4 regions of the Erwinia amylovora genome follow, and region 2 is predicted to be linked to each of the others. Evidence: predicted binding sites of a transcription regulator. Region 2 holds the regulator's gene; each other region holds the start of a gene.

Evidence for each region. The regulator PurR, encoded in region 2, represses purine synthesis genes. The targets are predictions, from matches to a motif close to CANGCAAACGTTTGCNTG.
Region 1: a site for PurR is predicted at 1,365-1,382, ahead of purM (phosphoribosylformylglycinamidine cyclo-ligase). Genes of this name have one in related genera too.
Region 3: a site for PurR is predicted at 1,679-1,696, ahead of rbsD (D-ribose pyranase). Genes of this name have one in related genera too.
Region 4: a site for PurR is predicted at 1,983-2,000, ahead of purH (bifunctional phosphoribosylaminoimidazolecarboxamide formyltransferase/IMP cyclohydrolase). Genes of this name have one in related genera too.

What each region holds. Positions count from the first base shown of each region.
Region 1 is NZ_CP066796.1:2,629,988-2,633,141, forward strand. It holds gene uraA (uracil permease) at 1-346, opposite strand, end outside; gene upp (uracil phosphoribosyltransferase) at 579-1,205, opposite strand; gene purM (phosphoribosylformylglycinamidine cyclo-ligase) at 1,450-2,490, shown strand; gene purN (phosphoribosylglycinamide formyltransferase) at 2,487-3,125, shown strand.
Region 2 is NZ_CP066796.1:1,756,433-1,759,586, reverse strand. It holds gene JGC47_RS08205 (C40 family peptidase) at 1-409, shown strand, start outside; gene purR (HTH-type transcriptional repressor PurR) at 812-1,837, shown strand; gene punR (DNA-binding transcriptional activator PunR) at 1,834-2,766, opposite strand; gene punC (purine nucleoside transporter PunC) at 2,878-3,154, shown strand, end outside.
Region 3 is NZ_CP066796.1:3,741,181-3,744,334, forward strand. It holds gene rbsA (ribose ABC transporter ATP-binding protein RbsA) at 1-1,162, opposite strand, end outside; gene rbsD (D-ribose pyranase) at 1,170-1,589, opposite strand; gene alsS (acetolactate synthase AlsS) at 2,880-3,154, opposite strand, start outside.
Region 4 is NZ_CP066796.1:3,463,633-3,466,786, reverse strand. It holds gene purD (phosphoribosylamine--glycine ligase) at 1-251, opposite strand, end outside; gene purH (bifunctional phosphoribosylaminoimidazolecarboxamide formyltransferase/IMP cyclohydrolase) at 266-1,855, opposite strand; rRNA gene JGC47_RS15765 (16S ribosomal RNA) at 2,474-3,154, shown strand, end outside.

The DNA.
Region 1 (3,154 bases), 870 kb from region 2:
GCCAGCCGGTACCGGCTTTTTTGACGATCAGCGCTACCAGACAAAACAGCACGCCGCAGATGATAAAACCGCCTAACGCCACTTCGTAACCTAATGGCAACAGCAGCAAAACCGGCGAGATAAAGGCAAAGCTCGATCCCAGATACGCCGGGATTTTACCTTTGCAGATAAACAAATAGATCAGCGTGCCGATGCCGTTAAACAGCAGCACGGTGGCCGGGTTGATATGGAACAGGATCGGTACCAGCACGGTGGCGCCGAACATGGCAAACAGGTGCTGGAAACTGAGCGGAATAGTTTGCCGCAGCGGCGGCCGCTCGTGTACGCCAATTGCGCGACGTGTCATACAGTCATTACCCCTTTACCCCTTGAGTGTGAACGATAAAAAAGCCGACTCTGCGGCCGGCTTATCAATGCAAATGTCAGGTTACGGCACCCTCACTGGAGCACACAGTCGCAGAAAGGTCAGCCGCTACCCGCCTTGTCCGCGTAAAGCAAGCCGTGTTCGCTGCCACCAGATGAAGATCGCGGGCGTGGCTGGCGAGCAAAACGGCCGTTAACCTCGCCTGCAGCATGATTTACTTGGTACCGAAGATCTTATCACCGGCGTCGCCAAGGCCAGGGATGATATAGCCCTTTTCATTCAGCCCCTGATCGATTGAAGCGGTGTAGAGTTCTACGTCCGGGTGCGCTTTTTCCAGCGCGGCAATACCTTCCGGAGCCGCGACCAGCACCAGCACTTTGATACTGCTGCAGCCGGCTTTTTTTAGCAGATCAATGGTGGCGATCATTGACCCCCCGGTGGCCAGCATCGGGTCGACCACCAGCGCCATACGCTCTTCAATGTTTGATACCAGCTTCTGGAAATAGGGCACCGGTTCCAGGGTTTCCTCGTCACGGTAAACGCCGACCACGCTGATACGTGCGCTCGGTACGTGCTCCAGCACGCCTTCCATCATGCCAAGGCCGGCGCGTAATATCGGCACCACGGTAATTTTCTTGCCTTTGATCTGGTCGATAGTGACCGGGCCATTCCAGCCTTCGATGATGACCTTCTCGGTTTGCAGGTCGGCGGTAGCTTCATAAGTCAGCAGGCTTCCCACTTCTGACGCCAGTTCACGAAAACGTTTTGTGCTTACGTCATGTTCACGCATCAGACCCAGTTTATGTTTGACCAGCGGGTGTTTCACTTCCACGATCTTCATTATTTTACTCCCGGAGTGTTAAGCTGCAAAAAAAATCGCGAAATTATAGCGCTATTTCCCCCGCCGCCCTATGACTTAGTGTCACTGGTTCCCTCTTCTGCCCGGCATTGTTAAGGATCGCCTGGAAACGCGCTATCCGCAACTTGCGGGCAGATGGGACTCGCAAACGTTTGCTTGCACTGATAGAATTGCCGCGCTCTATTTTCAATACCACACCAACCGCAAACCGCGTGGGGATTTCGTAGTGACCGATAAAACCTCTCTCAGCTATAAAGACGCCGGCGTAGATATCGATGCGGGTAATGCGTTAGTCGACCGTATCAAAGACGTAGTGAAAAAGACTCGTCGCCCGGAAGTGATGGGTGGACTGGGCGGTTTCGGTGCCCTTTGTGCCCTGCCGCAAAAATATCGTGAACCGATTCTGGTTTCCGGTACTGATGGCGTTGGCACCAAGCTGCGTCTGGCGATGGACCTGAAACGCCACGATGCCATTGGTATCGATCTCGTCGCCATGTGCGTAAACGATTTGGTGGTATCAGGTGCCGAGCCGCTGTTTTTCCTCGATTATTACGCTACCGGCAAGCTCGACGTTGACACGGCTGCCAGCGTCATCGCCGGCATTGCTGAAGGTTGCTCGCAGTCAGGCTGTGCACTGGTCGGCGGCGAAACCGCTGAAATGCCGGGCATGTACCACGGCGAAGATTACGACGTGGCTGGCTTCTGCGTTGGCGTGGTAGAGAAATCAGAGATCATCGATGGCAGCAAAGTCGCTGAAGGCGACGTGCTGATCGCCCTTGGCTCAAGTGGTCCACACTCAAATGGCTATTCGCTGCTGCGCAAAATTCTGGCGGTCAGCAACACCGACCCGGAAACCACCCAGCTGGAAGGTAAACCCCTGGCGGACCACCTGCTGGCACCAACGCGCATCTATGTGAAGAACATCCTCAATCTGATTGAGCAGGTGGATGTGCATGCGATCGCCCACCTGACCGGCGGCGGCTTCTGGGAGAATATCCCGCGCGTGCTGCCAGACAACACCCAGGCGGTGCTGGAAGAGTCAAGCTGGGAGTGGCCAGCCGTCTTCAGCTGGATGCAGCAGGCCGGTAACGTCAGTCGCTTCGAGATGTACCGCACCTTCAACTGCGGCGTTGGCATGGTGATTGCCCTTAGCCCGGCGGAAGCGGACAAAGCGCTTCAGCTGATGAACGATGCCGGTGAGAAAGCCTGGAAAATTGGCGTGATCAAAGCCTCCGATGCTGAAGAGCGCGTGGTGATCAACGCATGAAACGCATCGTCGTGCTGGTTTCCGGTAACGGGAGCAATTTGCAGGCCATTCTCGACGCCTGCCAGCAGGGGCGGATCGGCGGCAGGGTAGCTGCCGTTTTCAGTAATAAAGCCGGGGCTTTTGCCCTTGAGCGCGCGCGCGCGGCCAACATTGCGGCTCATGCGCTGGCAGCGGCGCAATTCGCCGACCGCTGCGCTTTCGATCGTCAGTTGATGCAGGAAATAGACGCCTATGCGCCCGATCTGGTGGTACTGGCAGGATATATGCGCATTCTCAGTGCGGAATTCGTTCAACGCTACGCCGGGCGCATGCTGAATATTCACCCTTCGCTGCTACCTAAATATCCGGGGCTGCATACTCATCGCCAGGCGATTGACAATGGCGATGAAGAGCACGGCACCTCGGTGCATTTTGTCACTGAACAGTTGGACGGTGGCCCGGTGATTTTGCAGGCGAAAGTTCCGGTGTTCAGCGATGACACAGAAGACGATGTCGCCGCGCGCGTACAGCATCAGGAGCATGCTATCTACCCGCTGGTGGTAAGCTGGTTCATTGATGGACGCCTGACAATGCACGATGGCGCGGCCTGGCTGGATGATCGACGGCTGCCCGCCGCCGGGCATGCTTTCGAATAAACGCGGTAAGCGAAACCGGGGACGATGCG
Region 2 (3,154 bases):
TTATCAGAGAGCGCGTGAAACCGCAGTGAGTAAACTGATGGGTCAGTTGGGCAAACCTTACCTGTGGGGTGGCAGCTCGCCTAAAACCGGGTTCGACTGTAGTGGCCTTGTCTGGTATGCCTATAAAGATCTGGTGAAATTCAAAATTCCTCGCACCGCTAATGAGATGTATCACCTGCGTGATGCCGCGCCGATCAGGCGTGACCGGCTTGAGAAAGGCGATCTGGTATTCTTCCGTATTAACGGCAGAGGTAGTGCCGATCATGTAGGTGTCTATCTCGGCGGCGGTAAATTCATTCAGTCACCTCGAACGGGTAAAGACATTCAGGTTAGCGCGTTGGGTGATGATTTCTGGCAAGAACATTACGTAGGCGCTCGCCGCGTGATGACTCCGAAGACGGTTCGTTAACGGTTAGCTGAAGGTATTAACTGCCGCGCCGTCAGACAAAATTCTTTGCTGGCTCCTGATGGTTTGACCCGCCGTGGCTAATAGTCCTAAATTTCGGTGAGTTATTTACTCTCGTCCCTGCCGCACTTTGCCTTAACAGCCTGGATTTATTGTTATCGTTAACGGTAAAAATCTCGTTTTCTTTGCTAAGCCTTGTTAGAATTCCTGCTTTGCGTTGCGCAACGGCGCCAAAATCTGGCTAAGCCAGCACTGCACGTCCTTTTACGGACAAGCAAGACCCCTTCCCGACCTTTTGAGACAGCCCCCAATAATTCTGGCCAATCGGGAAAAGCTTGCGTAAAGGCAAACGATTAACAAACCAGTTATCAGCAGGTTACTGATAACACCAGGAGTACGATTTTCATGGCAACGATTAAGGATGTGGCAAAGCGCGCGGGTGTTTCCACCACCACCGTGTCGCACGTCATAAACAAAACACGCTTTGTCGCCGAAGAAACGCGAGAAGCGGTTTGGGTAGCTATCAAAGAGTTGCATTATTCTCCAAGCGCCGTAGCTCGTAGCCTGAAGGTAAACCACACCAAAACCATTGGCCTGCTGGCAACCTCAAGCGAAGCACCTTATTTTGCTGAAATCATCGAGGCGGTGGAGCGCCGCTGCTTTGCTCAAGGCTATACCCTGATCCTGGGCAATGCTCATAACAACATACAAAAGCAGCAGGCTTACCTGTCGATGATGGCGCAAAAACGTGTCGACGGGCTGCTGGTGATGTGCTCTGAATACCCGGACGCGCTGATTGCGATGTTAGAAGATAACCGCAATATCCCGATGGTAGTCATGGATTGGGGCAAGTCGCGCGGTGACTTCACCGACACGGTACTGGATAACGCTTTTGATGGCGGCTATCTGGCGGGGCGTTATCTGATTGAACGCGGGCACCGCGATATTGGTGCCATCCCGGGTCAGTTGGAGCGCAACACCGGGGGCGGGCGCCATGCGGGCTTTGTGAAAGCTCTGAGCGAGGCCGGGATCACACTGCGCGATGAGTGGCTGGTACAGGGTGATTTTGAACCTGAATCCGGTTATCTCGCCATGCAACAGATCCTGTCGCAGAAACAGCGTCCGACTGCCGTATTCTGCGGGGGTGACATTATGGCGATGGGCGCAATCTGTGCAGCAGATGAAATGGGACTGCGCGTACCGCAAGACATCTCGGTGATTGGTTATGATAACGTGCGCAATGCCCGTTACTTTACTCCGGCGTTGACCACGGTACATCAACCGAAAGAGCGCCTCGGTGAAACCGCATTTGATATGTTAATTGATCGCATTACCAGCAAACGTGAAGAGTCGCAGACCATTGAGGTCTATCCTTCTCTGATCGAACGACGTTCGGTGGCGGATGGACCTTACCGGGACTACCGCCGTTAATCACGCAGCGGTGCCGGGTCCTGCTGCTCGCTAAGCCATTCGGCCCTCAGGGTTTCCGTGCTGCCAAGATATTCCAGCAGCCAGCTCAGCGCCGGTGAGGCGCTTTGTTCCGACCAGCTCAGACAGCACGGGCTGTCAGGAAAATGCGAGCTAAGCGCCAGCTCACGCAGTTCATTCCGCTGCAGCAACGGCTGGGCGAAATGGCCCGGCACCATGCCAACGCATAAACCCGCGCGCAAGCAATCAAAAGCGCTTTCCCAGTCAGGTACGACCAGCCGCCGCTGATTATCCAGCGTCCATGTCGTGCGCTTGGGTAACGCGCGTGAAGTATCTTCCAGCACCAACGAAGGCCACTCGCGTATCCACTCTTCAGTCAGTGGCCCGGGCCGACTGACTAACGGGTGTTGTGCATTAACCACGCAGCGCCAGTTAAGGCTCCCCATATCACGGAAAGCGAAACGCCCGCCAACCGGGATCGCCTGCGTGGCACCTATCGCCACATCCACCCGCCCGTCTGCCAGCGCGTCCCAAACGCCGTTAAACACTTCTGGCATGATATGCAGCTCCATGTCAGGAAAGTGGCGGTAAAAATCCACCACCAGCTGCCGCGTTCGCGACGGGCGTACAATGCGATCGACGGCGATATTGAGCTGCCCGCGCCAGCCGTTTGCCACCTGTTGACAGCGGCGGCGCGTGGCTAGCATTTTTTTGATGACAATCCTGCCTTCCTCGCTGAATACCCGTCCGGCGTCGGTCAGCACCACATCACGATGCCGCCTTTCAAACAGATTTACGGCCAGCCATTCCTCAAGCTGACGCACCGTATAGCTTATTGCAGAAGGGACGCGGTGCAGCTCTGCGGCAGCGGCGGTGAAGCTTCCGGTCCGGGCCACGGCATCAATAACTTCCAGTGAATGTTCTGACCACATATTTGCCTTCAAAAAAATTCATTCCAATCAACGAATATTAGCGTTTCACAGACTGTCCTGCACGCGATTACACTGCGCAAGCTTAAAACGGGCTGATAAGAGTTAATTAACATGTATTCTGCAGTTTTTATGATTTACCTGGCGCTGCTAAGCATGCTGGGTTTCCTTGCTACCGATATGTACCTGCCTGCATTTGGTGTGATGCAGCAAGATCTGAATACTCAGGCTGGCGCTGTCAGCGCCAGCCTGAGTATTTTCCTTGCCGGATTTGCCTGCGCGCAACTGGTATGGGGACCTCTTTCAGACCGCATCGGGCGCAAGCCGGTACTGTTGATGGGCCTGAGTCTGTTTGCTGTCGGCTGTGCCGCCATGCTTTGGGTTAATTCAG
Region 3 (3,154 bases), 1.8 Mb from region 2:
ACGGGGTTTTCACCTTAAACAGGGTGATAAAATCCCCTACTGCCTGCTGCTCCTGCGCATGTTTCAGTCGCCCTGCGCCATAGCTGAAGTCGTTGAGCGCGGTCAGCGACATATTCTCTTTCACTGACATCCCCAGCACCAGGCCATCGTGCTTACGGTCTTCAGAGATATAAACGATGCCATTAGCCAGCCCCTCCTGCGGGGAGCGCGCCACCACTGCTTTCCCCTCCAGCGTTACCCGCCCCTTACTGCGAGGCAGCGCGCCGTACAGCACTTTCATCAGTTCGCTCCGCCCTGCGCCCATCAGGCCAGCCACCCCAAGTATTTCACCTTTGCGCAGCGAAAAGCTGACGTTTTCCACGCCTGGCCCACTGAGGTTTTCAACCTTCAGACGCACTTCACCCGGCGCTTTATTCAGGCGCGGATACTGCTCCTCCAGCCTGCGCCCGACCATCATTTCGATCAGTGAGTCTTCGTTCAGCGCCGTCACCTTATATTCGGCGATAAACTGCCCGTCGCGGAAAATCGTGACGTCATCGCAGATCTCAAATATCTCTTTCATACGATGGGAGATATAGACGATGCCGCAGCCGCGGGCTTTCAACTCGCCAATCACGCGGAACAGCGAGGCGGTTTCGGTATCGGTCAGCGCATCCGTGGGTTCGTCCATTACGATCACTTTTGACTCGTAACTCAGAACCTTAGCGATCTCTACCATCTGCCGATCGCCAATTGACAGCTCGCCCACCAGCCTGTGGCTGCGAAAGCGCAGATTCAGGCGTTGCAGCAGCGCATCCGCTGCGGCGTACATCTTCTTCCACTGAATACGGCCGAAACGGGTCACCGGTTCCCGGCTAAGGAAGATGTTCTCGGCAACGCTCAATGATGGGATCAGATTCAGTTCCTGATGGATGATGCCAATCCCCGCCTCCTGCGACGCTTTCGGGCCGTTAAAGGTGGTTTCCTGCCCCAGCCAGACAAACGATCCGGCATCACGCGGGTAGATGCCGGTCAGAACTTTCATCATGGTGGACTTGCCCGCGCCGTTTTCCCCCACCAGCGCCATCACCCGCCCGGGGTAAACCGACAGCGCAGCGCCCGACAGGGCCTTAACGCCGGGGAACGACTTGTCGATGCCCTTCAGTTGTAATAAAGGTTGCATAAGCGCCTCAGAAGGTCACGCCAGCGACCAGGATGACATTGGCATACGGCGTAATTTCTCCGCTGCGAATTGTTGCCTGACTGCATTGGGCTTGCTGTTTGAACTGTTCGTGACTGATATAGCGAATACTGATGGTGTTCCCCTGCTGCTGCTGCAATACGTCGAGTAAGGCCAGCAGTTCGCTATGGCGCTGCGGATTATGCTGCCGGATCTCCTGCGCCATAATGGCACTTTCGACCTGCATCTCGCTGGTGACCGCCTGAGCGACCTGAAGAAAGCTGGGAATACCCGGTGTTAATGCCAGATCGATACGCTGCGGCCCCTCAGGAATGGGTAAGCCGGCATCGCCAAGAACAATACTGTCGGTATGGCCGAGGCGGGCTATCACGGCAGAGATAGCCGAATGCAGTAAGATGCCTTTTTTCATTTTTCGCTCCACAGCGAAACGTTTCGCCAGCGGGCAGTGTAAGAAATAGCGGGGGGAAAACAATCTTCAGATGTTGGAAATGTGATCGCCATCGAAACGTTTTGCTGGCGCGCCGCTGGCTGTTTTTTCAGACTCAAAAGGCGCTATTGCCCTCCCCTCAAAGGGTGGGCGAATCCGATTTCTACACGTTTTGCTATATTGAAATGATCTGAATTTCCGTATTAACGGAGTGATTATTGAGGTTTTTTGTTTATATTTTTATGATAATACCCTATATGATATTCACACTTCAGGCATGATATCTCCCATCGTGGACTAATTATAAACATCAAATTAATGAATATTTATTCAGGATCCAGCAAACCATGTAATGAGTTATGCACCATGTTAAAATAATGTGTCAGATTATTGCAATGATACTCTGCAAGATTTTGCTGGACACGATAGTATGGTAAAAAAACCTTATAAAACAATAGTTATAAATTAATATCTTAAATTATAATCACCGAATGGCATTTTTTCAGGCTAAGCTGACCAAATAAAATATTATTCCAAAAACCTCATGAGTAAGCTATGTATTAAAAAATGAGGTCAACTCGAAAAAATAATTTATTTATTACAGCCTCACCAGATATCAATTGATCAGACAAAATAAATGGAGGTGGTTAAGAACGGGATTTTAACATCAGCATCGTCAAGAAGGTTAAATTATTATTTTTTTCTATTATCTCACAGGTACAAATAACTAAATGCCAATCAATATCGGTAGTTTTTCCCAGGGTATACAAGCGATTTGCTCACGGACAGTAGAACAACCAAAGAGTATGGCTCATCTGCTGTCCCGGTTAGTGTCCATGAATAACGATGCAAAGAATCGTTATTGGCGGCAAACAACGCATCGTGAACCTGCCCAATGCTTTGGAAGGAAAAGTGGAAAAGTGGCAGCTGAAAATCTGAAAGCTCAAAAGGCCCCGGACAACCAGGCTATCGGTAGAACCGCTGGGAGATACATAGGTCAATATGTTAATGGGCTAAGTTTTCATCAGTCTGATGAGGTGCTTCACCTGTTTAAAAAACAGTGAGTTGTCTCAGGTGCATATCGGCGTTCCGCACAACATGACCTCTTTTCGTGCATGATTTGCCAGCCTGCCTGGTTGGAAAATCATGGCGAGGACAGGCAATAACACCATCGCGTTAGCCGTACTGTTTCAAAGAACGCCTCAATTCACCTTGAGGCGTTTTTCCCTGTACGCCGTGTCAACATGGTCAGCCCAATTTCACGCGGCAAAGTTAAAGGATCTGACTCAGATGCAGCTGGCCCATCAGCAGATGATTATCGGCATAGTCCACCGGCACCGCCACCACCGCCGGGCCTTGTACGTCCATCGCTTTGCGCAGCGTCGGTTCCAGCTGTTCGGCACTTTTCACCGCAAAACCGGCAGCACCAAAGGATTCGGCGTAGGCTTTGAAGTCAACGGGGCCGAACTTCACGCCGGACACACGCTGATATTTCTGCTCTTCCTGCATCGCCACCATGTTGTACTCCTCATCGACCCAGATAATGT
Region 4 (3,154 bases), 1.7 Mb from region 2:
AATGCGTCCACCACGCCGATAACCAGCGGCGCTTCCGGGCCGACAATCGTCAGGTCGATGTTTTCATTCAGGGCAAAGTTCAGCAGCCCCTGAATATCGGTGGGGCTGATAGCCACGTTGTGTAAGGCCGGTTCCAGCGCGGTTCCGGCATTGCCCGGAGCAACAAATACACGATCGGCCAGCGGAGACTGAGCGGCTTTCCAGGCCAGCGCGTGCTCACGGCCACCGTTACCAATGACTAAAATTTTCATCTGGGACTCCGTAATTAATGGCGGAAGTGACGCATGTCGGTAAAGATCATGGCAATGCCGTGTTCATCTGCCGCAGCGATCACTTCATCATCTCGAATTGAGCCTCCCGGCTGGATCACGCAGGTCACGCCAACGGCGGCGGCGGCATCAATACCGTCGCGGAACGGGAAGAAAGCGTCAGAAGCCATCGCCGAACCTGTGACTGCCAGACCTTCATCAGCGGCTTTGATACCGGCGATTTTAGTCGAGTAAACGCGGCTCATCTGACCGGCCCCTATGCCGATGGTCATATTATCACGGGCATAAACAATGGCGTTTGACTTAACAAATTTAGCCACTTTCCAGCAGAACAGCGCATCACGCAGTTCCTGCTCGCCTGGCTGGCGCTTACTGACCACGCGTAGCTGGCTTTCACCTACCATGCCGAGATCGCGATCCTGCACCAGCAGGCCACCGTTGACACGCTTGAAGTCGAGACCCGTCTGACGCTGCTGCCACTGACCACAGGTCAGCACGCGCACGTTCTGTTTAGTAGCGGTCACCTTCAGCGCCGCATCGCTGGCGGAAGGCGCAATGATAACCTCTACAAACTGGCGGCTGCTGATCGCCTGTGCGGTGGCTTCATCCAGCTCACGGTTGAAGGCGATAATGCCGCCGAAAGCAGAAGTGGGGTCGGTTTGGTAAGCACGCCCGTAGGCATCGAGAATTGAGCTGCCTGTCGCCACGCCGCACGGGTTCGCATGCTTGACGATAACGCAGGCCGGCTGGTTGAACTCCTTTACGCACTCCAGCGCGGCGTCGGTATCAGCGATGTTGTTATAAGAGAGGGCTTTACCCTGTACCTGCTGTGCGGTGGCAACGGACGCCTCACTGACCTCCTCTTCTATATAGAAGGCAGCCTGCTGGTGGCTGTTTTCGCCATAGCGCATATCCTGCTTTTTAATAAAGTTCAGATTCAGCGTGCGCGGGAAACGGCCGGCGGGTTCGGTTGTCTCACCGTGATAGGCGGGGACCATACTGCCAAAGTAGTTGGCAATCATACTGTCGTAAGCCGCAGTGTGTTCAAAAGCTTTGATCGCCAGATCAAAACGGGTTGCCAGCGTCAGTGAATTCTCATTGGCATCCAGTTCTGCAATGATGGCCTGATAGTCGCTGCTCTTCACCACGATAGCCACGTCCTTATGATTCTTGGCGGCAGAGCGCACCATTGTGGGGCCACCGATATCGATATTTTCAACCGCATCTTCCAGCGAACAGTCTGCACGAGCTACGGTTTGGGCGAAGGGATAAAGGTTAACGACGACCATATCAACGGGCGAGATACCGTGTTCGGCCATAACGGCATCATCCTGACCACGGCGTCCTAAAATACCGCCATGCACTTTCGGATGTAACGTTTTAACGCGCCCATCCATCATTTCCGGGAAACCGGTGTAGTCCGAGACTTCAGTAACGGGCAGACCGGCATCAGCCAGCAGGCGGGCAGTCCCGCCGGTGGAGAGCAGTTCGACGCCGCGCCGGGAAAGCGCCTGTGCGAATTCGAGGATACCGGCTTTGTCAGACACGCTGAGCAGCGCGCGGCGTACAGGACGATGTAGTTGCATGAGGTTTATCCCTTGGCTTTGGATCGCATAAAAAGAGCGTTATATGAAGCTTGCTCATTTTCTTCTATAAACAAGAAAAGTTTCAGATAACGCCCCTGAGGGGGCTGACTCTTTGCGCGGGCATTGTAGCGAAAACGTTTGCGCGTTGCTCGTCAAAATTGCCACGATGCAAGCAGTGTGGATAAGTTTGTGCATAACAGGGTATAAAGTGGGGTTTTGCTGGGGATTGCGGCAAACAGGCATATTATCGCAAATTAGCCCTTGTCAGCCGTCAGAAACTCCCTATAATGCGCCTCCACTGACACGGAACAACGGCTTACCGGCCGGCGTGTTGAGAGGTTCAGGAAGTTCTGAACCGCCTGGAAAAACTTCTGTAAAAGAGGTTGACTCCGGAGGAGGAAAGCGTAATATACGCCACCTCGCGACAGGATGCCAAGGCACTGTGCGCACCGCTCTTTAACAATTTATCAGACAATCTGTGTGGGCACTCGCAGGATTGATATCAGACGCCTCCGGGCGTAAAAAAAATATCAAGTCTTAAGAGTGAACACATAATGAAATTCATTATGACGTTTTACGATTGAGCATCGCTGGACTGGTTTCAGCAAATCGAACTTTTAATTGAAGAGTTTGATCATGGCTCAGATTGAACGCTGGCGGCAGGCCTAACACATGCAAGTCGAACGGTAGCACAGAGAGCTTGCTCTTGGGTGACGAGTGGCGGACGGGTGAGTAATGTCTGGGAAACTGCCCGATGGAGGGGGATAACTACTGGAAACGGTAGCTAATACCGCATAACGTCTACGGACCAAAGTGGGGGACCTTCGGGCCTCACACCATCGGATGTGCCCAGATGGGATTAGCTGGTAGGTGAGGTAACGGCTCACCTAGGCGACGATCCCTAGCTGGTCTGAGAGGATGACCAGCCACACTGGAACTGAGACACGGTCCAGACTCCTACGGGAGGCAGCAGTGGGGAATATTGCACAATGGGCGCAAGCCTGATGCAGCCATGCCGCGTGTATGAAGAAGGCCTTCGGGTTGTAAAGTACTTTCAGCGGGGAGGAAGGGTGAGAGGTTAATAACCTCCTGCATTGACGTTACCCGCAGAAGAAGCACCGGCTAACTCCGTGCCAGCAGCCGCGGTAATACGGAGGGTGCAAGCGTTAATCGGAATTACTGGGCGTAAAGCGCACGCAGGCGGTCTGTCAAGTCGGATGTGAAATCCCCGGGCTTAACCTGGGAACTGCATTCGAAACTGGCAGGCTAGAGTCTCGTAGAGGGGGGTAGAATTCCAGG